DNA from 4 places in the Mesorhizobium kowhaii genome. Region 1 is predicted to be linked to each of the others. Evidence: riboswitches for the same ligand, from Rfam matches in the RefSeq annotation. Region 1 holds a riboswitch; each other region holds the start of a gene.
What was found. Region 1 has a riboswitch for cobalamin ahead of ACFFNA_RS13160 (aromatic ring-hydroxylating oxygenase subunit alpha). Riboswitches for the same ligand answer to the same signal wherever they lie in the genome.
Positions count from the first base shown of each region.

Region 2: linked by a shared signal. The riboswitch ahead of ACFFNA_RS01890 (DUF1636 family protein) and the one ahead of ACFFNA_RS13160 (aromatic ring-hydroxylating oxygenase subunit alpha) in region 1 are both predicted to bind cobalamin.
Region 3: linked by a shared signal. The riboswitch ahead of ACFFNA_RS01675 (CbtB domain-containing protein) and the one ahead of ACFFNA_RS13160 (aromatic ring-hydroxylating oxygenase subunit alpha) in region 1 are both predicted to bind cobalamin.
Region 4: linked by a shared signal. The riboswitch ahead of bluB (5,6-dimethylbenzimidazole synthase) and the one ahead of ACFFNA_RS13160 (aromatic ring-hydroxylating oxygenase subunit alpha) in region 1 are both predicted to bind cobalamin.

Region 1 is NZ_JBHLYT010000013.1:214,750-221,872, forward strand. Features, by position in the region: gene ACFFNA_RS13150 (ferredoxin reductase) at 1-282, shown strand, start outside; gene ACFFNA_RS13155 (FAD-binding oxidoreductase) at 347-1,447, opposite strand; gene ACFFNA_RS13160 (aromatic ring-hydroxylating oxygenase subunit alpha) at 1,628-2,875, opposite strand; cobalamin riboswitch at 2,991-3,192, opposite strand; gene ACFFNA_RS13165 (hypothetical protein) at 3,193-3,648, opposite strand; gene ACFFNA_RS13170 (DUF680 domain-containing protein) at 3,705-3,902, shown strand; gene ACFFNA_RS13175 (DUF680 domain-containing protein) at 3,974-4,177, shown strand; gene ACFFNA_RS13180 (DUF680 domain-containing protein) at 4,249-4,485, shown strand; gene ACFFNA_RS13185 (ABC transporter ATP-binding protein) at 4,569-5,681, opposite strand; gene bglA (beta-galactosidase BglA) at 5,723-7,123, opposite strand, start outside.
Region 2 is NZ_JBHLYT010000002.1:237,424-244,546, forward strand. Features, by position in the region: gene ACFFNA_RS01880 (NADH-quinone oxidoreductase subunit A) at 1-184, opposite strand, end outside; gene ACFFNA_RS01885 (winged helix-turn-helix domain-containing protein) at 516-1,715, shown strand; cobalamin riboswitch at 1,745-1,948, shown strand; gene ACFFNA_RS01890 (DUF1636 family protein) at 1,988-2,416, shown strand; gene cobW (cobalamin biosynthesis protein CobW) at 2,419-3,456, shown strand; gene cobN (cobaltochelatase subunit CobN) at 3,475-6,834, shown strand; gene cobG (precorrin-3B synthase) at 6,831-7,123, shown strand, end outside.
Region 3 is NZ_JBHLYT010000002.1:190,189-197,311, reverse strand. Features, by position in the region: gene ACFFNA_RS01695 (methyltransferase family protein) at 1-31, opposite strand, end outside; gene ACFFNA_RS01690 (heparan-alpha-glucosaminide N-acetyltransferase) at 28-1,026, opposite strand; gene ACFFNA_RS01685 (MFS transporter) at 1,262-2,461, shown strand; gene ACFFNA_RS01680 (aromatic ring-hydroxylating oxygenase subunit alpha) at 2,465-3,640, opposite strand; cobalamin riboswitch at 3,891-4,087, shown strand; gene ACFFNA_RS01675 (CbtB domain-containing protein) at 4,124-4,303, shown strand; gene ACFFNA_RS01670 (CbtA family protein) at 4,319-5,122, shown strand; gene cobU (bifunctional adenosylcobinamide kinase/adenosylcobinamide-phosphate guanylyltransferase) at 5,115-5,630, shown strand; gene cobO (cob(I)yrinic acid a,c-diamide adenosyltransferase) at 5,632-6,261, shown strand; gene cbiB (adenosylcobinamide-phosphate synthase CbiB) at 6,301-7,123, opposite strand, start outside.
Region 4 is NZ_JBHLYT010000053.1:155,682-162,804, reverse strand. Features, by position in the region: gene aroC (chorismate synthase) at 1-175, shown strand, start outside; gene ribB (3,4-dihydroxy-2-butanone-4-phosphate synthase) at 277-1,377, shown strand; gene ACFFNA_RS28200 (MFS transporter) at 1,431-2,654, opposite strand; gene ACFFNA_RS28195 (TetR/AcrR family transcriptional regulator) at 2,776-3,384, shown strand; gene ACFFNA_RS28190 (hypothetical protein) at 3,482-4,465, shown strand; partial or broken gene bluB (5,6-dimethylbenzimidazole synthase) at 4,582-5,199, opposite strand; cobalamin riboswitch at 5,260-5,439, opposite strand; gene ACFFNA_RS28180 (histone deacetylase family protein) at 5,561-6,487, shown strand; gene ACFFNA_RS28175 (exodeoxyribonuclease VII small subunit) at 6,491-6,742, shown strand; gene ACFFNA_RS28170 (DUF2277 domain-containing protein) at 6,855-7,121, shown strand.

The sequences.
Region 1 (7,123 bases):
TGGGACGAAGTGATCTTTCGCGACGAATTGATCGCTCTCGATGATCGCAAGGACGGCTTCGACCTCGTGCTGACACTGACGCGCGAAGCCGCGCGCCGTCCTGCCGATTATTCGCGGCGGGTGGACGTTCCCATGATGGTGCAATCCATGGCGCGGCTGCCCGGACCGCCTGATATCGCCTTCGTCTGCGGCTCCAACGCCTTCGTTTCGGCCGCCGCCCAAGCGCTGATCGATGCCGGCGTTGCAGCGGACATCATCCGCACCGAGCGCTACGGAGTTTGAACGGATGCAGCCCTTCGAGAGGTTTCTCGCAGCCGCCGTTCCGAGGCTCGGCATCGCCCACCGGTCACGCCTCGATTTCGAGCGCCGAAAGCGGTTTTGAGCAACAGGCGAGGATAAAGCCGTCGTCGATTTCGTGATCAAGGATGCCACCATTGTGGCTCATCTCGACGGTGCCCGCGACCTTCTTCACCTTGCAGGTTCCGCAGAGGCCGAACTCGCAGGCGGCGGGAATCCGCACGCCCGAGGCGCGGGCCGTTTGCAGCACGGTCTGGCCGGCGACGCATTCGGCGTCGACATCCGAAAGCGCGAATCGGATCGGCGTCGCGGCTTCGACGATGACGCCAGCGCCGTCTTCCGCCGGCGAGGTGAACGGTGCCGGAATCTCCTCCACAACAGGCGCCGCAAAGCTCTCCTGATGGTATTTCGTCATGTCGAAGCCGGCGGCGTCCAGCATGCCGCGCACGGCGCGCATGAAGGGATCGGGGCCGCAGCAGAAGATTTCGCGCTCGCGGAAATCGGGCGCCAGCAATGGCAGCCGGATCGCGTCGATGCGGCCCATATGGCCGAACCAGCCCTCGCGGCTCGATCGCTCCTCGATCATGAAGCCAAGCGACAGGCCCGGCATGCGGCTGCCGAGCAGCTCGAGCTCCTTGCGGAAAATGATCTCTTCGGGGCGTCGCGCGCAATTGACGAAGCCGACATCGGTCCATGGCGCGCAGTCGTTCAGCCAGCGCAGCATCGACATCATCGGCGTCACGCCGGAGCCGGCCGAAATGAACAGATACTTGGCCGCCGGGTGGCTGTGCAGCGAAAAGTCGCCGGTCGGCCCATAGGCCTTGACGTGCGAACCGGGCGTCAGATGGTCGAACATCCAGCGTGTGCCGATGCTGCCCGCTTGCGCCTTGATCGTCACCGCGATCGAGAACGGCCGCGATGGCGAAGACGACAGCGTGTAGGTGCGCATCAGCGGCCCGTCGGCGGTCGGCAGTTCCAGCGTCACGAACTGGCCCGGCTTGTAGCGGAACCAGGTCTGGTTGTCGGAGCGGAAGGTGAAGGTCTTCACATCAGGCGCTTCGTCGCTGACGCCGATCACTTCCAGCACCTGGAGCCTGTCGTTCCAGGGCGTCATCTGGTCGAGATGGCGATAGAGGCCAAGGTCCGTCATCGCATTCATCCTCTTGTCCCTTTTGTTCGGTGCATGCCGTGATCCCAAAACCGCCGGGCACTTTTGGGCGACATGCCCTAAAGCGCGTCGCGTCGAAACGGATTCATGCGCCGCGCTTTAAGTCTTTGTTTGTATGCATGTCGTTGTCTCGAAACCGGGGCCACTTTTGAGCGACATGCATTAGGCAACGCTGCGCAGCGCCGGCCGGCCGCCTTCGGCAAGGCGCGGACCGATGAACGACGCGTACCACTCGACGAACTGGATCACGCCCCCCTCATGCAGCTCCGAATAGGGGCCGGGCTCGTAGGCGGGCGACAGGATGCCGAAGGCATTTTCCTCGACGATGCGGCGGTCCTGATCGTTGGTCTCGGTCCAGACATGGGTAAGCTCGGCGAGATCGTAGTCGACGCCCTCGACCGCATCCTTGTGGACCAGCCATTTGGTCGTCACCGCGGTCTCCGTGGCGCTGATCGGCAGCACCCGGAAGGTGACGGCGTGGTCGCCCAGGATGTGGTTCCAGGTCGTCGGATAGTGATAGAGCAGCAAGGAACCGATGCGGTCGGTCGAAACGCTGTCGGATAGGTTCTTCTTGACCGCGCGCTTTCCCGTCATCGTGTAGCTGACGGCATCGCGCAGCAGCGGCGCGCGGGTGGCGCGGTACTGTCCGGCCGGATCGATGCGGAATTTGCTCGGCAGGCCGGCCGCTTCGCATTTCGCCCAGTGCGCAAGCATTTCCGGGTCGCTGTCGGCGCCTTGCACGCCGGTCACCGTGGGCGCTTCCGGGAAAGTCTTGCAGAGCTCCGGATGATTGCCGGCGCAATGGTAGCACTCGCGGTTGTTTTCCCAGACCAGCTTCCAGTTACCCTTCTCGACAATGGTCGATTCGAACGCCACCTTGGCCTCACGCAGCCGGTGCGGCAAAAGGTAAGGCTCGATCACCGCCCGCATCGGCGCGAAATCCGCCGGCTCCTTGGCCAGGCAGATGAAAATGTAGCCGCCGACGCTTTCGCAGGCGACGGGCTTCAAGCCGAACTGGCTCTTGTCGAAACCGTCGGCCATCTGCCTGGCAAACAAGAGCCTTCCGTCCAGCTCATAGGTCCATTGGTGATAAGGGCAGACCAGCTTTGCCGCCGTGCCCTTGTCGGAATTGCAGACGCGGCTACCGCGATGGCGGCAGGAATTGTGGAAGGCGTTGATCTTGCCTTGCTGGTCGCGGACAAGCACGACCGGATAGTCGCCGATCTGTGCCGTGATGTAGCTGCCCGGCTTCGGCAGTTCGCAATCATGGCCGATGAACAGCCAGTCGCGATACCAGATCAGCTCCATGTCGAGCTTGAAATAGTCTGGATCGGTGTAGAAGGGCTGTTCCAGCGAAAAGCCTTGCCGGCGCCCACTCAAGAGCCTCAGCATGTCGTTGCGAGCATCCATGTCCTGTCCTCGTTATCTAAGGACTGAACTGGTGGTGACGGAGGAAGGATCGGACGCAGGCCGGCGATGCGCCGGACATGCACTATCCACCTCTTGACCGCCCACCGCGATCAGTCGAGTTCAAACATCTCGGGCTGGTTTCCGGGCTCTGGAGTTGTCCTTGCGGACCATCGCGACACCTTCCCAGGCGATTGCCCAGTGGTCTCCCGTTGCGACTTGAACTCCACCACCGTTGCGGGGGCAGCGCCGGATTCTGACCGGCTTCCCAATTCTCCGCCTCGTCGTCACGAAGCGGCACCTGAGATGACATGATCTAATCACGATCGCGGGCGCGTCATCGGCATGAAAACGACATCGTATCCATGCGGCGCGACACGTGTGCGAAACGCCCAGGTTGGCGATTGCCGGGCCGAAATCCTATCTCTTCGGCAGCCATAGCCGGCTGCAATCTCCTCGAGTTCGACCCCTTGCCAGGGGCCAAAAAAGGTTAACGGTTTCGAAAAGTGACTATTAGCAGCATCTAAAATCGAACCGAACGGTTCGTTTCTGTTGACGGTGCGTGCAGGACGGGTGAACACTGGGCCTCCGACACAGTTGGTGATCTGGCCGGCGGTTTCATACAACTCTTTGATATAAATCAGAAAAACATTGAGTGTGGAAACTCCTGGCGCAATTTCAAGTGGCAGATTCTTGGTCCACGCGGAACAACTTCGTGATTGGAAATGGCTGGATGGCTTTCCCACATCGGGGCTGTCCGAACGACGCGATTTCATCCCAAGACACGCCGCTAGACGGACGGCAAAAATAAGAAATACTGGAGTACCAAAAAATGAAAAAGATCATTCTCACTGCCGCCGCCGTTCTGGCCATTTCCGGCAGCGCCTTCGCTAACGGTAGCGACCACTATGGTTCGAACGCCCCGGCAGCCACCGCTGTCGACAGCTCCTACACCGCTTCGGTCAAGAAGTCGGAACCGGCTGCTCAGACGCCTGTCCAGGGCAGCGACCGTAACCTCTTCGGCCACTAACAGCCGATTCCCAGAGGGCGTCGGCCTCGCTCCGCCGCCCTGGTGAAATCCAGAAATTCAGGAGAGCTAAAATGAACAAGATCCTCATCGCCGCCGCCGCCGTTCTGGCCATCTCCGGCAGCGCCTTCGCCGCCAGCGACAACTATGGTTCGAACGGCGCCAAACAGCCTGCAGCCGCGGTTGACCACTCGTACACGGCTTCCACCAAGACGTCGCAACCGGTTGCTCAGACGCCCGCTCAGGGCAGTGACCGCAACCTGTTCGGCAACAACTAACAGCCAACTCCCCGCGGACGGCGGGTCTGTCCCGCCGCCTTGGAGAGGCTCGAAAAATTCAGGAGACTAAAATGAACAAGATCCTTATTGCTACCGCTGCCGTTCTGGCGCTTTCCGGTAGCGCTTTCGCCGGCAGCGACAACTTTGGCTCCGATGGTGCCAATCAGCCCGCGGTCACGTCGGTTGACAGCTCGCATACGGGCTCGATCCGCAACACCGGTGGTTTCGTCGGCAAGCTGCTCAATTCGTCGGGCGACGTACAGAAGTCCGCCCCTCAGGGCAGCGACCGGAACCTCTTCGGCCACTAACAACCGAAGCTGATCTCCAAACAAGAGCGGCGGGCCTGTGCCCGCCGCTCTTTGTCTTTTATACGGCCTCCGATGTCCTGACCTCAGGCCGCCTTTGCTTCCGGCTGACGGAGCGAGAAGGAGTGCCCGTCCGCGTCGAAGATGTGAAGGTCGCTGGCGTCCGCGCTCAGCCGCAGCGTCGCCCCGCGCTTGACCTCGACATTGCCTGGCATCTTGGTCACCAGCGGCAGGTCGGCGCGGCCGATGTCGACATAGACAAGCTGGACCTCGCCGAGCTGCTCGACATAGTCCACCGTTCCCTCGAAAAGATAGTCCGCGCCGCTGGCGATGATCAGATCTTCCGGCCGCACGCCAAAGCTCAAAGCAGCACCCTTTGCCGAAGCCGGCGTCGCGATCGGCACGCTTGCCTTGCGGCCGCCGACATGGCTGACCACGGTCGGGTTGCCGGTCTTGTCGATGGTCGCCGGCAGGATGTTCATAGCCGGCGAGCCGATGAACTGGGCGACGAACAGGTTGCCGGGCTTCTTGTAGAGATCCATCGGCGTGCCGACCTGCTCGATATGGCCTTCCTTGAGCACCACGATGCGATCGGCCAGCGTCATCGCCTCGACCTGGTCATGGGTGACGTAGATCATGGTCGTGTTGGGCATCGATTCCTTGAGCTTGGCGATTTCGATGCGGGTGGCAACGCGCAGCGCCGCGTCAAGGTTCGACAACGGCTCGTCGAACAGGAACACTTTCGGATTGCGCACGATGGCGCGGCCGATGGCGACGCGCTGGCGCTGGCCGCCCGACATCGCCTTGGGCAGGCGGTCGAGATATTTGGTCAGCTGCAGGATTTCGGCGGCCTGCTTTACGCGGCGGTCGATCTCGGCCTTGTTCTCCTTGCCGATCTTCATCGAGAACGCCATGTTGTCGTAGACGGTCATATGCGGGTAGAGCGCGTAGGACTGGAACACCATGGCGATGCCCCGCTTCGACGGCGGCACGTCGTTCACCACCTCGCCGGCGATCTTGAGTTCGCCGGAGGTGATTTCCTCAAGCCCGGCGATCGACCGCAGCAATGTCGACTTGCCGCAGCCCGACGGGCCGACAAAGACGATGAACTCGCCCGACTTTATATCGAGGTCGATGCTGTGGAGAATGTTCAGATTGCCGTAGGACTTCTTCACTTGTCTTAGCGTGACATCGGCCATTGGTTTCCTCCCAGTAATTTGAAATTCAAGTGATTTGAAATTCAGTCGATGCGCCCGAACCAGGCGCCGTAGCCGCCGAGCTGTATGGAACCAGTGCTCGCCTGCCCCGAAAATCCGTGCCCGGGCAAAGGTTGCAGCGATCGGTTGCCAAGGTCAACCTTGGTTGGCCCGGCTCCCAGATTGAAGACGCAGACGATCTGCTCGTTGCCTGCGCGGCGCGTGAAGGCGACGGTGTCGCCCTCGCTGTCGATGAATGTGATGTCGCCCTTGGCCAGCGCCGGATGGGCGCGGCGGAAGGTGAGGAAGCGCCGGTAGTGCTCGAGCAGCGAGGTCTCGTCGCCCTGCTGGACATTGACCGCTTGCGACAGATGCTTGGCCGGCACCGGCAGCCAGGGCTTGGCCGAGGAGAAGCCGCCATTCCTGGCGCTGCCGTCCCACACCATCGGCGTGCGGCAGCCGTCGCGGCCCTTGAATTCCGGCCAGAAGCGGATGCCGTAGGGGTCCTGCAGATCCTCGAAGCGGAGGTCGGCTTCACCGAGCCCAAGTTCCTCGCCCTGGTAGATGCAGACCGAGCCACGCAAGGACATCAGCAGCGCCGAAATGACCTTGAGATAGGCGGTCGGATCGGCTTCGCCTGCCGCCCAGCGCGAGGCCGGGCGCATCACGTCATGGTTGGAAAAGGCCCAACACGACCAGCCGTTGCTGGCGACCTTGCCGAAGGATTCCAGCACCGAGCGGACCTTGGCCGCACTGATCTTTTCCGGCGCCAGGAAGTCGAAGGAATAGCACATGTGCACGCGCTTGCCGCCGGCCGTATAGGCCGCCACCACTTCCAGCCCGCGCTGCGAATCGCCGACTTCGCCGACCGCGGCGGTTGCCGGATATTCATCGAGCAGGGCGCGGAAGCGTTCGAGGAAGCCGAGGTTTTCAGGGCGGCTCTTGTCGTAGAGATGGTCCTGGTAGTTGTAGGGATTGACCGCGGGTGCGGTCTGGTCGTTGCGCTGCTCGGGCGGCAGCGGCGGATTGTTTTCCAGACCCTGGCTGTGGAAGTAGAAATTGATGGTGTCGAGCCGGAAGCCGTCGACGCCACGCTCCAGCCAGAAGCGGGTGACGTCGAGCAGCGCGTTCTGGACCTCGTGGTTGTGGAAATTGAGATCGGGCTGTTCGGCCAGGAAGTTGTGCAGGTAATATTGCTGGCGGCTGGTGTCCCATTGCCACGCCGAGCCGCCGAAGATCGACAGCCAGTTGTTGGGTGGCGTGCCGTCCGGCCTGGCGTCCGCCCACACGTACCAGTCTGCCTTCGGGTTGTTGCGGCTCGACCGGCTTTCCTTGAACCATGGATGATTGTCGGCGGTGTGCGACAGTACCTCGTCGATCATCACCTTCAAGCCCAGCCTGTGTGCTTCGGCGGTCAGCGCGTCGAAGTCGGCCAGCGTGCCGAA
Region 2 (7,123 bases), on a different contig from region 1:
GGATGTCGAATTTCATGCGGGCGTCGTCGAACGAGTTGAAACCGCACTCGTAGGCGGAAAGCTTTTCGGGATCGGGATTGCGGTAGGCGACCAGGAAGGGGGCGGCCAGCAGCGCCAGGCCGACGACCAGGGCCACGCCGATGAACAGGACGATGGGCAGGTATGAACCTAGAAGTGCGTTCATGCTCGGCTTTCCGTTGGCGCCAATCCACGTTGATTACAGCACCGGACCTTAATGCGGAAGCGTGACAGTTTAACCGCTGAACCGTTTTAAGGGCCTATGCTGCAACGCGGCGAGGGTTAGCGCAGCACTTCCAGCGAAGCAAGTCAAACCTTGTTCAAAACACGGTGCTGGACGGCATATCCGAGGAAACTGGTCCGATCCGCTCCTGTTTGATTTCCTTCTATTTTTACTCCACTTTTGTCTCCTGACATGGTTGCCGCCAAAACCCTGCTAGCATGGGCCGGAATCACCCATCAGGGCCACGCCAAATCACCCTCAGAATGACACCCGCATGAAGGAAAAGATCTCGCTTGCCATGGCACGGCGCACCGCGCTCGCTGCCCAGGGGTTTCTCGATCCCCGCCCCACCGCTACGCCCGACCGCCGCCATTTTGCCCGCGTTCTCTCCCGCACCGGCCTGTTGCAGATCGATTCTGTCAGTGCTGTGGTGCGCGCTCATTATATGCCGCTCTATTCGCGCCTTGGCCCCTACCCGCTCACGTTGCTCGACAACGCCGCCGTCACGCGCAAGCGCACGGTGTTCGAATACTGGGCGCACGAGGCCTCCTTCCTGCCGGTCGAGACATACCCGCTGATGCGCTGGCGCATGCAGCGGGCCGAGCGCGGCGATGAAATGTATCTGGGCCTCGCCAAATGGGGCCGCGAGCACGCCGCCTATATCGAAGAGATCTACCGCGAGGTCGTCGATCGCGGTCCGATCGCCGCTTCAGCGCTCGAAGGCCAGAAAGGTTCGGGCGGCTGGTGGGGCTGGAGCCATGCCAAGCATGCCTTCGAATGGCTGTTCTGGGCCGGGCGCATCACCACCGCTCATCGTCGCGGTTTCGAGCGGTTCTACGATCTGCCGGAGCGCGTGCTGCCGCAGGCGATCCTCGATCTGCCGGTGCCCGCCGCCGAGGACGCGCACCGCGAGTTGCTGCGCATTTCCGCCCGCGCCCACGGTATCGCCACGGCCGGCGACCTGCGTGACTACTTTCGCCTGTCCCCCGCCGACATGAAGGGCCGGCTGGAAGAACTGGTCGAGCTCGGCGAGCTGCTGCCGGTGCGCGTCGAAGGCTGGGACAAGCCGGCTTATCTTCACAAGGACGCGCGCCTGCCACGAAAAATCGAGGCCCGCGCCCTGCTGGCGCCGTTCGATCCGGTCGTCTTCGAACGATCGCGCACGGAGCGACTGTTCGATTTCCACTACCGCATCGAGATCTACACGCCGGCCGATAAGCGACAATATGGCTACTACGTTCTGCCGTTCCTGCTCGGTGACAGGATCGTGGCGCGCGTCGACCTCAAGGCCGACCGGCCAGCCGGGATGCTGCGTGTCCATGCCGCCTATGCCGAGCCCGGCGCGCCGCCTGAAACCGCTGCAGAACTCTTCGAGGAACTGAAGCAGATGCAGGGCTGGCTTGGCCTTGAACGTACAGAAGTGACATCGGCCGGTGATTTGGGTCCGGCGCTGGCCGACCTGACCGTATCGTAAGCCCACGTTGACACCGCTGCCTGCAAAAGCCTAAATCCGGTCCAGACGGTCTCTTCTCTTCAACGAGAGGAGCCAAGAGGGAATGCGGTGCGAAATTCCGATTTCAAATCCGCGGCTGTCCCCGCAACTGTAAGCGAAGAGCCAAGGCCGAAAGCCACTGGGATGGTCCCGGGAAGGCGGCACCAAGGCGATGACCCGCGAGCCAGGAGACCTGCCGTCTGCGACTATAGATTCCGATCGCCCGGCGGGTTTCCGGGCAAGGAGCCCGATTCTTGGACCACGACAGCAGTTTTTCGGCTGGCACAGCGGACAATTCGTCCGGCGAGAGCGATGCCCCTGCCGGCGTGACCATCATCGTCTGTGCCTCCTGCCGCGATGAAACCGGTTCCGATGCCCATCCCCGCGCCGGCGAACTGCTGGCGGACGACACGCGCCGCGCCGCCTCTGGCGAAGACATCCATGTCCGCAGCGTCGAATGCCTCGGCAATTGCAAGCGCCGGCTCAGCGCCGCCATCCTGCGCGATGGCTGCTGGAGCTACGTTTTCGGCGATCTGACCGCAACCAGCGGCGCCGACCTCGTCACTGGCGCAAAACTCTTCGCCACTTCGATGGACGGCCTCATTCCGTGGCGCGGCCGTCCCGATAGCCTCAAGCGCGGCCTCGTGGCCCGCATCCCTCCTCTTGACCTGCTGAAGGACTGATCATGACCGCTTCCGTCTCCCGCGTCCCCTGCACCGTCGTCACCGGCTTCCTCGGCGCCGGCAAGACGACGCTGATCCGCCATCTGCTGGAAAACGCCGGCGGCAAGCGGATCGCCATCATCGTCAACGAATTCGGCGACATCGGCATCGACGGCGAGATCCTGAAGGGCTGCGGCATCGACACGTGCCCAGAGGAAAACATCGTCGAACTGGCCAATGGCTGCATCTGCTGCACCGTTGCCGATGATTTCGTGCCGGCGCTCGACCAGATCCTGTCGCTGACGCCGAAGGTCGACCACATCCTGATCGAGACCTCCGGCCTCGCGCTGCCCAAGCCACTGGTCCAGGCTTTCCAGTGGCCGACGGTGAAGAGCCGCGTGACGGTCGATGGCGTCATCGCCGTGGTAGACGGTCCCGCGCTGGCCGAAGGCCGTGTCGCCAACGACATGAACGCACTTCAGGCACAGCGCGCCCAGGACACGACGCTCGATCACGACGACCCGGTCGAGGAGGTGTTCGAGGACCAGATCGCCTGCGCCGACCTGATCATCCTGTCGAAGAGCGACCTGATGGACGCTGCCGGCTCGGCCCGTGCCAACGCCATCATCAACGAGCACATCGCTCGCGCCGTGAAGATCGTGCCAACGTCACAGGGCAAGGTCGATCCGTCGGTGCTGCTCGGCCTTGGCCTTGCCGTCGAGGACGACATCGAAAACCGCAAGACCCATCACGACGACGAGCTCGACCACGAGCATGACGACTTCGACAGCTTCGTCATCGACATTGCCTCGATCGCCAATCCGGATGAGCTGGCAAAGCGCGTCGCCACCGCCGCCGAGGAAGAAAACGTGCTGCGCGTGAAAGGTTTCGTCGAGGTCGGCGGCAAGCCGATGCGGCTCTTGCTGCAGGCCGTCGGACCGCGCGTCAATCATTACTATGACCGCGCCTGGACGGCCGGGGATGACCGCCGCTCGCGCCTCGTCGTCATCGGCCTGAAGGGGCTGAACCGCCCGGCGATCGAGCGTATACTCGCCGGCTGACGCAAACCACGGGCCGCGATGCACATCCTCACCACGACCTCCGCCTCGCTCGACGACCTCGCCGAGCCGGTCGATCTGCGGCAGACGCCGGCGGATATCGTGGCCCTGTCTTTCACCGACAGCGATCTTGCCGGACTGGCGGCGGCATGGAAGGCCGATGCCGGCCGCTTGCCCGCCATGCGGCTGGCGGCCTTGCGTGACCTGCGCCATCCCATGTCCGTCGACCTCTGGGTCGACAGCGTCGCCCGCCACGCCAAAATCATCCTCGTGCGCATCCTCGGCGGCTACGACTGGTGGCGCTACGGCTGCGACCAGCTTGCCTCGACCGCCCGCGCACGCGGCATAAAACTGGCGTTGCTGCCCGGCGAATGCCGCGACGAGGATCTGCGCCTGATCGAAGCCTCGACACTGCCCCGCGAGGAGCTCGACGCTCTGCTCGACTATTTTCGCGAGGGCGGCCCGGCCAATATGAGCGCGCTGGTGCAGAAGCTGGCGCGGCTGGCGGGATCCGAAGCAACAATTTCGATGCCGGTCGCCGTACCGAAGGCGGGGTTTTACGAGCCGGGCCGCGGCGTCATCGATGATCTGAGTGCTTTTGTCCGCGCCCCCGTCATCCCCATCCTGTTCTACCGCTCGATGCTGCTGGCCGCCGATGTCGCGCCGATCGACGCCCTTTTTGACGCGCTCAGGCAGCGCGGCATTACCCCTGTCCCCATCTTCGTCTCCAGCCTCAAGGACCCGGCATCCCTGGCGTTCGTGGAAACCGCACTGGCCACGCTCAAACCTGCCGCCATCATCAGCGCGACCGCCTTCGCGTCCGGCGCCGAACCCGGCGTTGAAACCTTGTTCGACCGTGCCGGCGTGCCTGTGTTCCAGGTCATCGTCGCCACCACCCGCCGCGACATCTGGGAAAACAACCAACGCGGCCTGGCGCCCGCCGATCTTGCCATGCATGTCGTGCTGCCCGAACTCGACGGCCGCATCCTCGCCGGCGCCATTTCCTTCAAGGGCGAGAGCGAGGTCGACCCGGCGCTTGGTCACCGCGCCTTTGCCAACCGGCCGGAACCGGATCGTGTGGCGCAAGTCGCGGACCGCGTCAGAGCCTTCATCAAGTTGCAGGAAACGCCCCGCGCCGAGCGCAAGCTGGCGATCCTGATCCCGGATTACCCGAGTGCCCCGGGCCGCACCGGCTATGCCGTCGGCCTCGACGTGCCGTCCAGCGTGCTGGCCATGCTGCATGACCTCAAGGGACAGGGCTATGCCGTCGACAGGATTCCACAAACGCCGCGTGAGCTGCTGGATTTGCTGGAAAGTTCAAACCACGGGCTGAAGCTTGACGACTATCTGTCCTTCTCGACCGAATTGCCGAGGGTGGCAATGGCTGCCGTAGAGGCGGCCTGGGGGAAGACGGAAGACGAGACCGGCTTGCGCGAGGCGCCCCCCTCCGCAAAATTCCCCTTCCGCGCCGCCACCTTCGGCAACGTCACCGTGGCGCTCGCCCCGGATCGCGGCCGCTCGGCGGACCGCCGCGCCGATTATCACGACCCGACACTGCCGCCGCGCCATGCGCTGATCGCTTTCGGCCTGTGGCTGCGCAAGTCGCTCGGCGTTCATGCGCTTGTCCATGTCGGCGCCCATGGCACGCTGGAATGGCTGCCCGGCAAGACGGTTGCGCTCTCGGAAAACTGCTTTCCCGAGATCGTCACCGGCCCCTTGCCCGTGATCTATCCCTTTATCGTCTCCAATCCCGGTGAGGCGGCACAGGCCAAGCGGCGCATCGCCGCCGTCACCCTTGGCCATTTGCCGCCACCGTTGACCGGCGCCGGGCTGGACGAGGATCAGCACAGGCTCGAGCGGCTGGTCGACGAATATGCCCAGGCCGACGGGCTCGACCGTCGCCGCCGCGACCGGCTTGCCAAGCTGATCGTCGACACCGCGCAAAAGACCGGCCTCGCCTCCGAAGCCGGCGTCGCCAAAACCGACGCATCCGACGAAGCGCTGCGCCGCATCGACGCCTGGCTCTGCGACCTCAAGGATTTCGCCATCAAGGACGGGCTGCATATCTATGGCCGTGCGCCCGAAAACGAGCCTGACGCCATGCGCCGGCAAAGCGCGGAAGCCGAGAAGACGGCGTTGCTCACGGCGCTCGACGGTCGTCACGTCAAGGCAGGTCCGGCCGGCGCGCCGGCGCGCGGTCGCTCCGACGTTTTGCCCACCGGCCGCAACCTGTTCACGTCGGATCCGCGCACCATGCCGACGCCGACCGCCTATGATCTCGGCAGGGCTGCAGCGGAAGAAGTCGTGCGCGGCTATATGCAGTCGCATGGCGACTGGCCGCGTTCGCTGGTCACCGATCTCTGGGGCTCGGCCTCGCTGCGCACTGGCGGTGAGGAGATTGCCCAGGGCCTGGCGCTGATGGGCTGCCGGCCGCAATGGGATGCCGCAACGGGCCGTATCACTGGCATCGAGGTGCTGCCGCCGGCTGCCCTCGGACGGCCACGCGTCGACGTCACCTGGCGCATTTCGGGTCTGTTCCGCGACATGTTCCCGACCCAGATCGCGCTGATCGATGCCGCGGCCAACGCCGTTGCCACCCGCGACGAGGAGGATTCGGAAAACCCGCTCGCGGCCAAAGCCCGCGCGGATGGCAAGATCAGCCCGCGCATCTTCGGCACCTCGCCCGGCACTTACGGCGCCGGCATAGAGGACCTGTTGTCGAGCGGTGACTGGGCGGCACGTGAAGAGATCGGCCGCGCCTATCTCGACGCCACCTCGCATGCCTATGGCGGCGCCGGAGGCGAAGGCATATCCGCGCCCGGCGCCTTCGAGGGCCGCATCGCCGAAGCCGATCTTCTCGTCCACACCGGCGACGACCCCGGCCGCGACATCCTCGAAGGCTCCGCCGACGTTGCCTTCATCGGCGGCTTTTCGGCAGCGTTGGCCGCGCTCGGCAGGAACGCCGACGTGATCGTGCTCGACACCACGGATCCGCAAAAGCCCAAGCCGCGTTCGATCAGTGAGGCGGTGGCCCGCGTCGTGCGGGCCCGCGCCGTCAACGCCCGCTTCATATCAGGCCAGATGCGCCACGGCCCGCGCGGCGCCTCCGAATTCGCCGAAACCGTCGACCGGCTGGTCGGCTTCGCCGAAACCACCCATGCCATATCGGGCGCGCTGATCGAGGCCGTTCACGATGCCTATCTCGGTGATCCCGTGGTGCGCGCCTTCATCCTGCGCGAGAACCCTGCAGCAGCCAAAGTCATGGCCGAGCGCTTCCTGTCGGCGCGGCGGCGTGGCCTCTGGCATCCCCTGCGCAATTCCATCGACGACGATCTCGCCGCGCTGATTGCCGAGGCTGAAGCGCTTGGGGTTGCGGCATGAACGCCTTCTCGCGCCGCGGCGCCTGCCCTGCTCTGGCAGCCCCCATGCAGACCGGCGACGGCCTGCTGGTGCGGCTCAACCCAGTCGCGGGAGGATTGTCGCCGAAGCTTTTGATCGGCCTCGCCGAATCCGCCCTGCGGCACGGCAACGGCATCATGGAGGTCACTGCGCGCGGCAGCCTGCAGCTACGCGGGCTGACATCGGAAAGCGCGCCGCGGTTGGCGACGGAGGTCGATGCTCTGGGAATCGCGGTGCGCACCGGCGTGCCGGTCGAGACCGGGCCACTGGC
Region 3 (7,123 bases), on a different contig from region 1:
TGAGCCCTGCCTTCGGCTGGTTCTCGGTCATTTGACCCCTTCCTCCATCATCTTGCTGTCGGTCTTGGCGGTGCACATGCCGGCGAGATCACTTAAGTGCGCCTTCCATTCGGCAGTCTGGTCGTTGTTGTAGAGCCGATCAAGCGAGGCCTCGCCCTCCAGCGTATCGAGCATGCAGACACAGTAGCTCGAACAGAACTCGGTGTCGCGCGACTGCTCGCAAGACAGCTGGCAGGTTTTCAGGAAATTCACCTGCGGGGTTTCGACCTGCGCCGGCATGATTTGCGAAAACAGCCACACACAACCGATCAGCAGCGGCTGGTGGATCAGATAGAAGGCCAGGCTGTGGCGGCCGATGAAGACCAGCGGGTTGGCCCAGCGACCGGGTGCCAATTCGGCAAGCCGGGCAAGCAGGCCCGAAGCGGAGGCGAGTTTCGTCACCGCGACACCCGCAAGCACGGCGCCGAACCACGGAAACAGCGGAACGTAGTCGTTGGAACGCGGATTGACCGCTGACAGGCCGACCCACCACAGCCACGGATGGTCGAAGGCCTCGAAGCGCAGATAGACGGGCGCTGCGATGACCAGCGCTGCCACAAGCAACGTCAGCAGCGCCGGCAGCCGCAGGAAGGCGAGGCCGAGCAGGCTGGCCAGCGCAATCTCGTGCAGGATGCCGAAGAAGATAAAACCGTCCGGCGTGGCGATGCGGGTGACGACCGAGATGGCGATCGCCGCTCCGGCGACCATGGCGAAACGCCTCCAGAAGCCATTCCAGCGGATTATTCGGCCATGGGCGAGGTACAGGCTGACGCCGACCAGGAACAGGAAGGTCGAAGCGATGCAGCGCGCGTAGATCTTCCACCAGCCGAAGGCGGTGAGGCCGGGATCGGTGTAGCCAAAGAATTCCAGGTCCCAGGTGAAATGATAGCTCGCCATGGCGATGAGCGCGATGCCGCGCACGATGTCGATGGCGACGATGCGCTTCGATTGATCCTGGACGGGTGCGGTCGGCGTGTGGATGCTCATGGTCTCGGATTCTGATTCAGCCCCGCAAGACGACTATCACGGTTGCCCCGGACAAAAGAAGGCCGGGCGCTTCGGTATGGGCAGCGCTGCAGACGCCGGATCAGGCGCCGCTTTAGGCCAGTGCCGGAAAGCCTTTGGCCGACTTCGCTTTTTGCCGGGTAGGCGTCGGTTTCCTGTTACCGGCCCAGGAATCACCACGGCAGATTTGACCCGGTGATTCTGCTTTGGGGAAGCAATGTCCACCCATGTGCGCCATCCGATCTGGCTACCGGCCCTCAAGGCCGCGGATGCGCGCACCTTTGCTTCGCTCTATGCGGTCGAATCCTTCGCCCGCGCCACGGTGTCGAGCGTCATCCCGATCCAGGCCTACGAGATCCTCCACAACGAGCAGATCGTCTCGATCCTCTATACCATTGTGGCGATGCTGGGCCTGTCAGTGACGTTGTTCATGCCGATGCTGATCCGCCGCTTTGCCCGGCGCTGGGTCTACACCGCAGGCGCCTGCCTGCTGGCGATCGGTTCCCTGTTCTTCGTCACCCATACGCTTGCCGGGCAACTTGCCGGCATGCTGTGCCGGGTGATGGGCGCCAGCGCACTGTCGATCACGCTCAACCTCTACATCATGGACCACATCCGCAAGACCGACTTCATGCAGGCCGAATCGCTGCGCATGGCGTGGTCGATGTTCGCCTGGACCGGCGGGCCAACGCTCGGCATTTTCCTCTACACGCGCTTCGGCATCTATGCCGTGCATGGTGCAGTGGCGGTGTTCGCGATGGCCTTGCTGGCGCTGTTCTGGACCTACCGGCTTGGCGACAACCCGTCGATCCGCCCCGGCAAGACGCGGCCGGCCAACCCGCTCGCCAATATCGGCCGCTTCGTCGCCCAGCCCAGGCTGAGGCTGGCCTGGCTGATCGCCTTCGGCCGTTCTTGCTTCTGGACGACGTTCTTCGTCTACGGGCCGCTGTTCATGGTCATCACCGGAGAGGGCAAGCTGGCCGGTGGCCTGCTGGTTTCGGCCGGCAATGCGCTGCTGTTCATGGCCATTTTCTGGGGCAATGCGGGAAAGCGCTTTGGTGGCCGGCGAACCATGACATTTGCCTATTTCGCCATGTCGGCCATGCTTCTGGCGGCGGGCGCGGTTGGCGAAACAGTGCCGCTGCTTACCGGTGCCTTCCTGCTCTGCGGCGCTTTCTTCACCATTGCGCTCGACGCTCTGGGCTCGACCGCCTTCATGCGCTCGGTGCGATCCTATGAAAGGTCGCAGATGGCGGCGGTCTACCGCACCTATCTCGACTTTTCGGAGCTGACGCCACCGCTGGTCTATTCGGTGGTGCTGGCGTTCTTTGGGCTGGGCTCGGTGTTCGTCACGCTCGGCCTGCTGGCGGCGGTTTGCGGCTTCGTGACCTGGCGATACCTGCCGAAATCGCTGTGATCTTCAGGGCTTGGGGGTAACCGCTGTGTGCCGTTCGCGGACCCAGTTGTGGAAGCGGTGCAGGTCGTATTCCTCGGGCATCAGCACACCGGCTTCGTGGCGCATCGAGCGCAGGCCTTTCTGGTTGATTTCGCAGATCGCCGCATCCTCCTCCAGCACCTGTTTGCCGAAGGCGACGATGTTGTCGATATCGGTTGCCATCAGTGCCTCGGGCGCAAACAGCCATTCGGCGACAAGCTCGGTCTGCTCGGGGCCGAGCGGTACCAGCCGCACGGTTCTGACATAGTCGACATGGCCGACGACGAACATTGACGGCAGGTTGGTGGCATAGGTCTGGCCGGCGGCGCGCTCGGCTGGTGTGAGACCGGCAAAGACCGGCCCATGCGCCTGGCCGTCGCGCGACCATGTCTCGGCGCCGGCGCGCAGGCCGCCGGAAAACTCGGGCGCGTCATTGTCGGCGTGGCGAGACCATTCGGGATCGTCATGGCGGCCCATCAGGCCGCGGCCATAGATCGGCACCAGCCGCGACAGATCCTTGTGGACGCCCGGACAATGCAGGCACTCGTTGAAGTTTTCCCAAAAGATTTTCCAGTTGCAGTTCATCACCTTGCGCAACGCATGGCCGGTAACCAGCGTTTCCAGCGGCCAGTTGGCGAGACTGCCGGACGCCGGATCGAAGGATGTCTCCGCCGAGCCGGTAGCGTCCTCGGCGAGATTGACGAAGACAAAACCGCGCCACACCGAGAGTGCGACGCGATAGAGCGGATGATTGGCCTTGTCGAAGCCTTCCGGCAGCGATTTCGACGGCACGCGCACGAGATCGCCACGCAGCGAATAGGACCAGGCGTGGTAGGGGCAGGTGATGAGCCGCGCCTTCAGCCGGCCTTCGCTTTCCTGGCAAAGCTGCGAACCGCGATGGCGGCAAGTGTTGTGAAATGCGCGCAGTTCGCCGGTTTCGTCACGCAGCACGACGATTTCCTGCGTGCCGATGCGGAAGGTGCGGAAGCAAAGCGGCTGGGCCAGATCGGCCTCGCGGCAGACGAGCAGCCAGCTTCTGTACCAGATGGCGTCGAGGTCTCTTTGATAGCTCCCTGGATCCCAATAGGCGGAGGACGGCAGCGTCGGTTCGGCCCGGGTCAGGCCGTTGTAGGGATCGCGCTCGCTGGCAATGGGCTGCATGGCTGGCTTCCTGTGAAATTGTCAGCCGACACCCGACCGCGGGAATTGTCAATTGTCGTGCCGGTGACCGATTTGCGCACTTTTCGGCGACATGCATTCTTGCTTACGCAGGTCGTTATTCCGAAAACCGCTTCGCACTTTTCGGCGACATGCGTTCTTGCTTCATGCATGTCGTTTTCCCAAAACCGCTGTGCACTTTTCGGCGACATGCATTGTCGGAATTTGGTTTGCCGGTCGCGGCGATTTTCCCTATAGTCGCGCTGTCGTCGGTTCCGTTTGGAGCCAAGAGGGAATGCGGTGCGGGCTGACTTGTTGCCCAATGCCGTGGCTGCCCCCGCAACTGTGTGCGGTAGTCCTCTCCATATGCCACTGAAGGTTTTTCTTCGGGAAGGTGGAGAAGGGCGCTGATCCGCGAGCCAGGAGACCTGCCGGCGACAGGAAACTGACTTCGATGCCCTCGGGTGGAGGGCGAAAGGACAAGACATGACTACCGCTTCCGTCTCCCTCGGCGCCTCCGTCTCCTCGCAGTCGCGCTTCATGCAGCTTGCGCTCGTGGCACTGCTCGGCATCTTCGTTGTCGGCTTTGTCGGCTTCTCGCATATCGATGCGGTCCACAATGCGGCTCACGACTATCGCCATTCGATGGCGTTTCCCTGCCACTGACGAGGATTTGACATCATGAACCTGTTTCGCAACGTCGTGTTCATCGCGGCGATCGCAGGGCTCGTGGCTGGCGTCGTTCTCGCCTGCATGCAGGCCTATGCCACCGTGCCGCTGATCCTCAAGGCGGAAGTCTACGAGCAGGCCGGCGGCGGCCATCACCATGAACATGCAGCTCCGGCCGCAACGGATACCAATGCCATGAGCACAGCCGCTCCGGCGGCGAATGCCATGAGCTCTGCCGCCCCGGCGCCGGCGGAAGCAGCCGCTCCGGCAGCGGAAGACGAAGGCTGGGCGCCGGCCGACGGTTTCGAGCGTTTCGCCTTCAGCGTGGTTGCCAACATCGTCACCGGCATCGGTTTCGCGCTGATCCTGGTTGCGGTTTCCGAATTCGCCGGTGGCATCGGCAATTGGCGCCAGGGCGTGTTCTGGGGCCTGGCCGGCTTTGCCGTGTTCACGCTGGCGCCTGGTCTCGGTCTGCCACCGGAATTGCCTGCCATGCCGGCGGCCGATCTCACGCAGCGCCAGATCTGGTGGTGGGCAACCGTGGTGGCGACCGCGGCGGGTCTCGGCCTGATCGCCTTCCGCAAGTCGCTGCCGCTTGTGATCCTTGCCGTCTTGCTGATCGTCGCGCCGCATGTTGTCGGCGCACCGCAGCCCGACAGTTTCGAGACGCCGATCCCGGAAGGCCTGCACCACCAGTTCGTGGTTGCGGTGACCGTGACCAACCTGGTGTTCTGGCTGGTGCTCGGCGCGGTCGTCGGCGTGGCGCGCGGCCGCTTCACCGGCACCGCGACCAGCCTGCGCGACAGCTTTGCCTGATCGCAGCACGCTGACCTTCATCATCGGTGGTGCGCGCTCCGGCAAGAGCGCGCACGCCGAAACCCTGGCGACGACCTCGCCGCCGCCATGGGCCTATATCGCCACGGCGGAAGCCTATGATGACGAGATGCGTGAGCGCATAGCGTTGCACCGCTCGCGGCGCGGTGAAGGCTGGACGACCATCGACGCACCGCTCGATCTCGCAGGCGCGCTCGAGGCCTTGCCGGACAATCAGCCGGTGCTTGTCGACTGCCTGACACTGTGGCTGACCAATCATATGCTGGCCGAAAACGACCTCGATCTGGAATACCGTCGGCTGGCTGACGTGCTGTCGCGGCCGCGCGGGCCCTGGTTCGTGGTGTCCAACGAAGTCGGGCAAGGCATCGTGCCGGACAACGCATTGGCGCGCCGATTTCGCGATGCCGCCGGCCGGCTCAACCAGCAGGTGGCCGCTATCGCCGATACGGTGCTGCTGATGGTGGCGGGACTGCCGCTCAAGGTGAAATGAGATGACCGATATCGACAACAAGCCCATCGAAGACCGGGATGAAGAACGCCACCGCGCCAAGATGGCCAAGCGCAAGGCGGTGCAGGACGCCGAGGTGGCGAGCAAGACGGTCGAGAAGGGGCTGCTGATCGTCAACACCGGGCCCGGCAAGGGCAAGACCACTGCTGCCTTTGGTCTGGCGCTGCGGATGCTTGGCTACGGCAAGCGTGTCGGCGTCGTCCAGTTCATCAAGGGCAAATGGCACACCGGCGAGAAGGAAGCCTTCGCCGCCTTTGGCGACCGCGTCGTCTGGCACGCGATGGGCGAGGGGTTCACCTGGGAAACCCAGGATCTGAAGCGCGACATCGCCGCGGCCGAAGCCGCATGGGCCAAAGTGCTCGAGCTGATGGCCGATCCATCGATCAGCCTGCTGGTGCTCGACGAACTGAACATCGCGCTGCGCTATGATTATCTCGATCTCGACAAAGTGGTTGAGGCATTGAAGACTCGTCGCGAGGGCCTGCATATCGTCGTCACCGGCCGCAACGCCAAGCCGGCGCTGGTCGAGGCGGCCGACCTCGTCACCGAAATGGGCGTGACCAAGCACCATTTTTCCGCGGGCGTGAAAGCGCAGCAAGGCATCGAATTCTGAGAGCTTTACCCTTCCCACGTGGGGAGGGTTAAGGCCCAATCACGCTACAATGACGATTGCCGATACCAAACCGAACAGCGCGATCAGCAGATAGTCGGCGATGCGGTAGAGTTTCAGCGCCTGCCTTATGTCGATGCTGTCGGCTTCGCGCCGGCCGCCTTCGCCCATGAAGACGTCGTCGACCAGCACGCCGCCGTAGCTGCGCGGTCCGGCGAGCGCCAGGCCGAGCGCGCCGGCCATCGCGGCTTCCGGCCAGCCGGCATTGGGCGAGCGGTGTTTTTTCGCGTCGCGCCACACTGCATGCCAGGCATTTTTCGCATCCGCGCCTTTGACGAGGAACGCAGCCGATACGATCAGCAGCGCCGTCAGCCTTGACGCCGGCAGATTGATCCAATCGTCGAAGCGCGCCGCCGCCCAGCCGAAGGCCTCGTGGCGCGGGGTGCGGTGGCCGATCATCGAATCGGCGGTGTTGGCGGCCTTGTAGGCGGCGCCCCCGGCCAGCCCGCCGACGCCGGTCCAGAAGGCGGGAGCGACAATGCCGTCGGAAAAATTCTCGGCCAGGCTCTCGATCGCCGCACGGCAGACACCGGCCCTGTCCAGCGCTTCCGGATCGCGGCCGACGATGCGCGAGACGGCGACACGGCCCAGAGCTAGGCCACCGGTGTCGAGTGAGTCGGCCACGGCCTCGACATGCTCGTAAAGGCTCTTCTGCGACAGGAGTGATGTCGCCAGAAGCGCGGCAAGGATCAATCCCATGGGAACGAACCAGAGCAGGATCTGCACGCCGAGCCCGATCGCCGCCGGCACCAGCACGATGACCAGCAGTGCCTGGACACCACGCTTGCGACGCAGCGCGTCGGGA
Region 4 (7,123 bases), on a different contig from region 1:
AAAGTCGATCGACAAGGACGGTAACGACGTCGAGATCATGACCAAGGGTCGTCACGATCCATGTGTCGGCATCCGCGCCGTGCCGATCGGCGAGGCGATGGTTGCCTGCGCCATTGCCGATCATTATCTGCGTCATAGGGGACAGACAGGGAAGGGAATAGGGAATAGGCAGTAGGCAGTAGGCAGTAGTTAGGCCGCCTACAGAGCCAGCCATTTTTCCTTTTCCCTACTCCCTTACTGCCCTACTCCCTATTCCCTGCGAGCGAAGCGAGCCCAATGCCTTACGACCAGAAGAAAATCGTCGAAGCCCTGCGCGCTTTCGAGCGCGGCGAGATCGTCGTCGTCATGGACGATGACGGGCGCGAGAACGAGGGCGACCTGATCGTCGCTGCCGTCCACTGCACGCCGGAGAAGATGGCGTTCATCATCCGTCACACCTCCGGCATCGTCTGCACGCCGATGCCGCGCGAGGAGGCCAAGCGGCTCAACCTGTCGCCGATGGTCGCCGACAATGATTCCGCCCATACCACCGCCTTCACCGTCAGCGTCGATTTCAAGCACGGCACGACCACAGGCATTTCGGCCGAGGACCGCACGTTGACCGTGCGCAATCTCGCCAACGGCAATGTCGGCGGCTCGGATTTCGTCCGCCCCGGCCATATCTTTCCGCTGATCGCGCGCGAGGGCGGCGTGCTGATGCGCTCGGGCCATACCGAAGCTGCGGTCGATCTGTGCAAGCTCGCCGGCCTGGCGCCAGTCGGCGTCATCTCGGAACTGGTCAACGACGACGGCACCGTCAAGCGCGGCCCGCAGGTTTCGGCCTTTGCCGAAGAGCATGGCCTCAAACAGGTTTCGGTCGCCGACCTCATCGCCTACCGGCAACGCAAGGAAACGCTGGTCGAACGCGTGGCTTGCTCCGAAATCGACACGCTCGGCGGCAAGGCGCAGGTCTTCACCTACACGTTGCCCTGGGACTCGATGCATCACGTCGCCATTGTCTTCGGCGACATCCGCGACGGCGAGGAGGTGCCGGTGCGCCTGCATTCCGAGGATGTGGTGACCGACGTGTTCGGCACCAGCCATCGGCTGGACGGCATCATGAAGGCGATGGGCGAGCGCAGGCGTGGTGTCATCGTCTATCTGCGCGAGGGCTCCGTCGGCGTCGCCCATCAGGAGCGCAAGCGGCCGGCCAGCGGCGACCGCGAGGATCACGAAGAGGCGCGCCGCCGTGAGAACGAATGGCGCGAGATTGGTCTCGGCGCGCAGATCCTCAAGGATCTCGGCATTTCCTCGATCAATCTGATCGCTTCACGCGAACGCCACTATGTCGGTCTCGAGGGCTTTGGCATCCACATCGCCAAGACCGAGATTCTCTGAAGGGCAACCACCGGGATAGCGCCCGGTCCGTTCGAAACCGGGCGCTTCGGGGATCATTCTGCAGGAACGACGCCTGCTTCGCATCCGTCCAGGTCGCATTTAGGCGTGGCAAGGCTGCGCTGGCCAAGCAGTACGGTGGCCAGTGCGATTGTACCTGAAGCCACCGACACCCAGAACCCGTTCTGGGCGCCGAATGCATCCACCACCGAGCCGGCCGCGAACGAGCCCAGCGCCATGCCGATGCCGATCCCGGTGGTCACCCAGGTGATGCCCTCAGTCAGCATCGCTTCCGGCACGTGCCGCTCGATCAAGCCGAATGCCGTGATGAAGGTCGGTGAGATCGCCACGCCGCTGACGAAGACGGCCAGCGCCAGAAGCGGCACCGTGTCGGCGGCGAGCAACGGCAGCGCTGTGAGCGCGATGACGGCGACGGCGATAGCAAGTTGACGCTGCAGGGCCATTTTCAGGTTGAGCGCCCCGACGATGATGCCGAGCACGAACGACCCCAGCGCGTAGACACCGATGACCAGGCTTGCGGCGGCCGGCTGGCCAAGCTCCTTGGTGATCGCCACGGTGCTCACTTCCGTCGTCGCGAAGGTTGCGCCGATGAAGATCAGGGCGAAGGTGATGATCTGCACCGGCCGCAGGCGGATTGCCGAGCCGCGCGAACCCTGTTCCGCCGGCCGCACTTGCGGCTCGGTCGAACGCTGCAGGATGAACGCCGTCGAGCCGACGGCAAGGAACAGCGTGCTCGCCAGCATTCCCGCTTCCGGGAACAGGGCGGCACTCAGGCCCACCGACAGCGATGCCCCGGCAACGTAGACCAGCTCGTCCGCCGCCGACTCGAAGGCGAATGCGGTGTTCATTTCGGGCCGCCCGCGGAAAATCTCGGTCCAGCGCGCGCGCACCATTGCCGGGATGCTGGGCATCGCCGCGGCGAGCAGCGCCGACACGAACAACGTCCATGCCGGCCAGTCCTGATTGGCCGCCACAATCAGGACTGCGAAGGCGAGCACGGAGATGATCGTGGTCGGCACCACGATCCGCGTCTGGCCAACGCGGTCCACCAGCCTTGATATCTGCGGCGCCGCGAAAGCGTTGGCCAGCGCGAATGTCGCGGAAACGGCGCCGGCCAGCCAGTACTCGCCGCGCGTCTGCGACAGCATCGCCACGATGCCGATTGGCGCCATCGCAATCGGCAGTCGAGCCATGAAGCCTGCGCTTGCAAAGCCCTTGGCGCCGGGGGCGCGAAAGATTTCCGAATAGGGATTTTGCATGGTCCGGTTCCTCGACAAAGGAAGATTCGACAATTACATACGAAGCGTATGATTGTTAGATAGATCATACGCCACGTATGTCAATTGGCATACGGTGCGTATGTTAATGGGTCCAGAAGCCATGCACAAACCTCGCAAGGAAATGATCGCCGAGACCCGCGCCAAGCTGATCGCGGCGGCCCGCCATGCCTTCGGTACGATCGGCTATGCCCAGGCCTCGATGGATGATTTCACTGCCTCGGCCGGGCTGACGCGCGGCGCACTCTATCATCACTTCGGCGACAAGAAGGGATTACTGCAGGCGGTCATCGCCGAAATCGACGGCGAGATGGCGGCGCGCGTGAACGAAGTGGCGTCGAGAGCGCCGACCCGCTGGCAGCATTTCGTCGACGAATGCACGACCTATATCGAGATGGCGCTGGAGCCGGAAATCCAGCGCATCATGTTCCGGGATGGCCCGGCCGTGCTGGGAGATCCGGCACAATGGCCGAACGCCAATGCGTGCATCGCTTCAATGACCGGCCACCTGACGACGCTGCAGGAGGAGGGGGTTATCGTCTCCAGCCTCGACCCCGAGACCGCCTCGCGGCTGATCAACGGAGCGAGCAGTCAGGCGGCACAGCGGATCGCCAATTCGAACGACCCCGAAGCGACGTCGAAGAAGGTGGTGACGGCGTTCAAGCAACTGCTTGAGGGTCTGCTCAAAAAGCCGGGTCCGCAGCCGAACTAGAATCCCCATTGGCGGCCTGGCCCGCTACTGCCCGCGATTGACAATAACCGGTTTGAGCGCATCCTCCTGCGCCATCTCTGAGCGGGAGATTCGGGGCATGTGGGATTTCGATATTGGCAGGTCGGTGTCCATCATGATGCGGACCTGGCCCTTCATTGTCTTTCGCATGATCGTCTATTTCGGCATCACGCTGGCCTACATCATGGCGACCGGCACCGGCGCCTCCGTTGGCTACGGCGTCGGCCATATCTCCACCGATCCCGACGGACCGCTGTCCTTTGCCTTGTGGGGCGGCGTGGTTGGCTTTGGCGTCGTCTCGATCGCCGTCTACTGGATCCGCGAATACATCCTGTATGTCGTCAAGGCCGGCCATATCGCGGTCATGGTCCATCTGATCGACGGCCGTGACATTCCCGCCGGCCAGAACCAGATTGCCTACGCCAAGGACATCGTGACCCAGCGTTTTGCCGAGGCCAACATGCTTTTTGTCGTCGACCAGCTGGTCAAGGGCGCCATCCGCGCCATTACCGGGCTGATCGGCGGCATCGCCGCCTTCCTGCCGATTCCGGGCTTGGGCGGCCTGGTCTCCTTCATCAACACGGTGATCCGCCTGTCGCTGACCTATGTCGACGAAATCATCCTCGGCTACAACATCCGCATCAATTCAGCCTCGCCGTTCGAGACGGCGCGGCAAGGCGTCGTGCTCTACGCCCAGAACGCCGAGATCATGGTCAAGAACGCCGTCTGGCTGGCGGTCATCATGTGGGGCGTGTCGTTCGTCATCTTCCTGTTGATGCTGGCTCCGGCCGGCGCCATTCTTTTCCTCATGCCCGGGCAACTTGCCGGTTGGGCCTTCGTGCTCGCCATCGTCTTCGCCTGGGCCTTCAAGGCAGCGTTCATCGAACCCTTCGCCATCGCCTGCCTGATGCAGGTCTATTTCAGGACTGTCGAAGGCCAGGTGCCAGATCCCGCCTGGGACGCCCGGCTGGCCGAAGCGTCGTCGAAGTTCAGGGAACTCAAAGACAAGGCGCTGGCCTCCTTCGGCGGCTCGCGCTGGGGCACGGCCGGCGCGACCCGCTGATCAGCGGTGGTCGCCGATGCGACGTCAACGGCATTGAGGCGCTGCACGGTCGATTTGAGCAGCGCTTCACCTTGCCCGGAAAAGGTCTCGCTCATGATCAGCTCCGGCAGCGGCAAGCGGCGGCCCCAGCCATGCGCTTCGAGGTCTGGCTTTGGCGCGAACTCGGAAACATGGCCGACGCAGAGATAGGCGACCGGCGTCACATGCTCGGGAATTGACAGCAGGCTTTTCAATGCCTGCGCCTCGATGATGCTGACCCAGCCGACACCGACGCCTTCGGCGCGCGCCGCCAGCCAGAAATTCTGCACCGCGCAGACCGTGCTGTAGAGGTCCATCTCCGGATTGTGCCAGCGCCCCAGCGGCGAACCCTTCGAGCGCTGGCGGTCGCACGTGATGCAGATGTTGAGCGCGCTTTCGCAGATGCCTTCCAGCTTGAGCTTGCGGTAGAGCGCCTGCCGGTCTTCCGCGATGGCCGGCAATTCCTGCTCACGTGCCGCCAGGAACAGGTCGCGCACTTTTTCCCGTCGCTCGGCATCGCGAATGACGATGAAATTCCAAGGCTGCATGAAGCCGACCGACGGCGCATGGTGAGCGGCAAGCAGCAGCCGCGCCAGCACCTCAACGTCGAGCGCGTTTGGCAGGAAATGGCTGCGGACATCGCGCCGCGTGAACATGGCGCGATAGACCGCGTCGCGCGCGCTCTGGTCAAATCCGTCGCCAACAGCAGCGGTCATGTGTTCCGGCATCGCGTGTCCCCTTGCGATTGCAGTAGATGCCATCCGCCTGACCATGCGGATGACGATGTCTGCCAGGCCGGTCTTCTGGCTCGGGATCAACCCGCGTCCGGTGCCTTCCCGTCATCGACAGTGGCATTTACCGGCGCGGTCCCCCTCACAGCGTTGGGCACGCCACGGAGTTCAACCGTGTTCCCGATTCTCCCGCTTGCGGCGGGCACCAGGCAGTGGCAGCGACCTTACGCCGAAGCGCCGAGGACGCCAATGCCTGCAGCGACACCAATGGACGCATGTGTGATTTTCCCCAACCATCAGGCCACAACGCATGGCCATCGCGACGTCGGGGCACTAGATAGGGAAGATGACCACTCGTCTCTACACCCATCCAATCTTCCTTGAGCACATCACGCCGCCGGGTCACCCTGAGCGGCCGGATCGCTTGCGCGCCATCGAGCGGGTGCTCGACGATGAAGCTTTTACCGCGCTCGATCGCGTCCAGGCGACCGAGGGCGATGAGGCCACGATCCTCTACGCGCATCCCGCCGATTTCGTCGCCCGTGTCCGCGCCGCCATTCCCGACGAGGGCATCGCCCGCATCGACGCCGACACCACCGCCAGCCCGAAGAGCTGGCAAGCGGCGATAACCGCGATCGGCGCCGCCAATGCAGCCGTGGATGACGTTTTCACTGGCCGCGCCGACAATGTCTTCGTCGCCGCCCGGCCGCCCGGCCACCATGCCGAAAAAACCACGGCCATGGGTTTCTGCCTCTTCAACACGGCGGCGATCGCCGCGCGCTATGCGCAGAGGAAACATGGCGTCGAGCGCGTTGCGGTCGTCGACTGGGATGTGCATCACGGCAACGGCACGCAGGATATTTTCTGGGACGATCCATCGGTGCTCTATTGCTCGACCCACCAGATGCCGCTCTATCCCGGCACCGGGGCAAAGAGCGAAACCGGCGCCGGCAATATCGTCAACGCGCCGTTGGCGCCGCAGACCGGCAGCGAGGTTTTCCGCGATGCCTTCCTGTCGCGTGTCCTGCCGGCACTCGACAATTTCGCGCCCGACCTCATCATCATTTCGGCCGGCTTCGATGCGCACCATCGCGATCCGCTGGCCGAGATCAACCTGACCGAGGATGATTTCGACTGGGCGACCGGCCAGCTGATGCAGCGCGCCACGCGCCACAGCGGCAACCGGCTCGTCAGCCTGCTCGAGGGTGGCTACGATCTGCAGGGACTGGCATTTTCGGTCGCCGCCCATGTCGGGCGACTGATGAAAGGATGAATGATGGCTGGTGAGACCAACGAAGATATCAAGGCGATGAGCTTCGAACAGGCACTCGACGCGCTGGAAAAGATCGTCGATGATCTGGAGCGTGGCGACGTGCCGCTCGACCAGTCGATCAGGATCTATGAGCGCGGCGAGGCGCTGAAGGCACATTGCGACCGGCTGCTGAAGGCCGCCGAGGACAAGGTCGAGAAGATCAGGCTGTCGCGCGACGGCAAGCCGGTTGGAACGGAGCCGCTCGACGCCGACTGAGGCATGCTGCCGAACGATGGTCTTGCCTCACCGGTTTTTGGACATGATCATGATCGAGGATAGAAGCCGTCTCGATTGAAACGGCTTCAGGACAAGAGGAGGTTCGGAAACGATGTGCAGAAACATCAAGACCCTGTTCAATTTTGATCCGCCGGCAACCCATGACGAGGTGCGCGACGCAGCACTTCAGTTTGTCCGCAAATTGAGCGGAACGACGCGACCTTCGAAGCAGAACCAGCACGCCTTCGACCATGCGGTCGAAGCCATTGCGGTGTCGGCGCGCGAGCTTCTCGGCTCCCTCGAAACCCATCAGCATCCTCGCAATCGCGAAGAGGTGGCGGCCAAGGCGCGGGCGAAGGCGGCGGTCCGTTTCGCCTGATG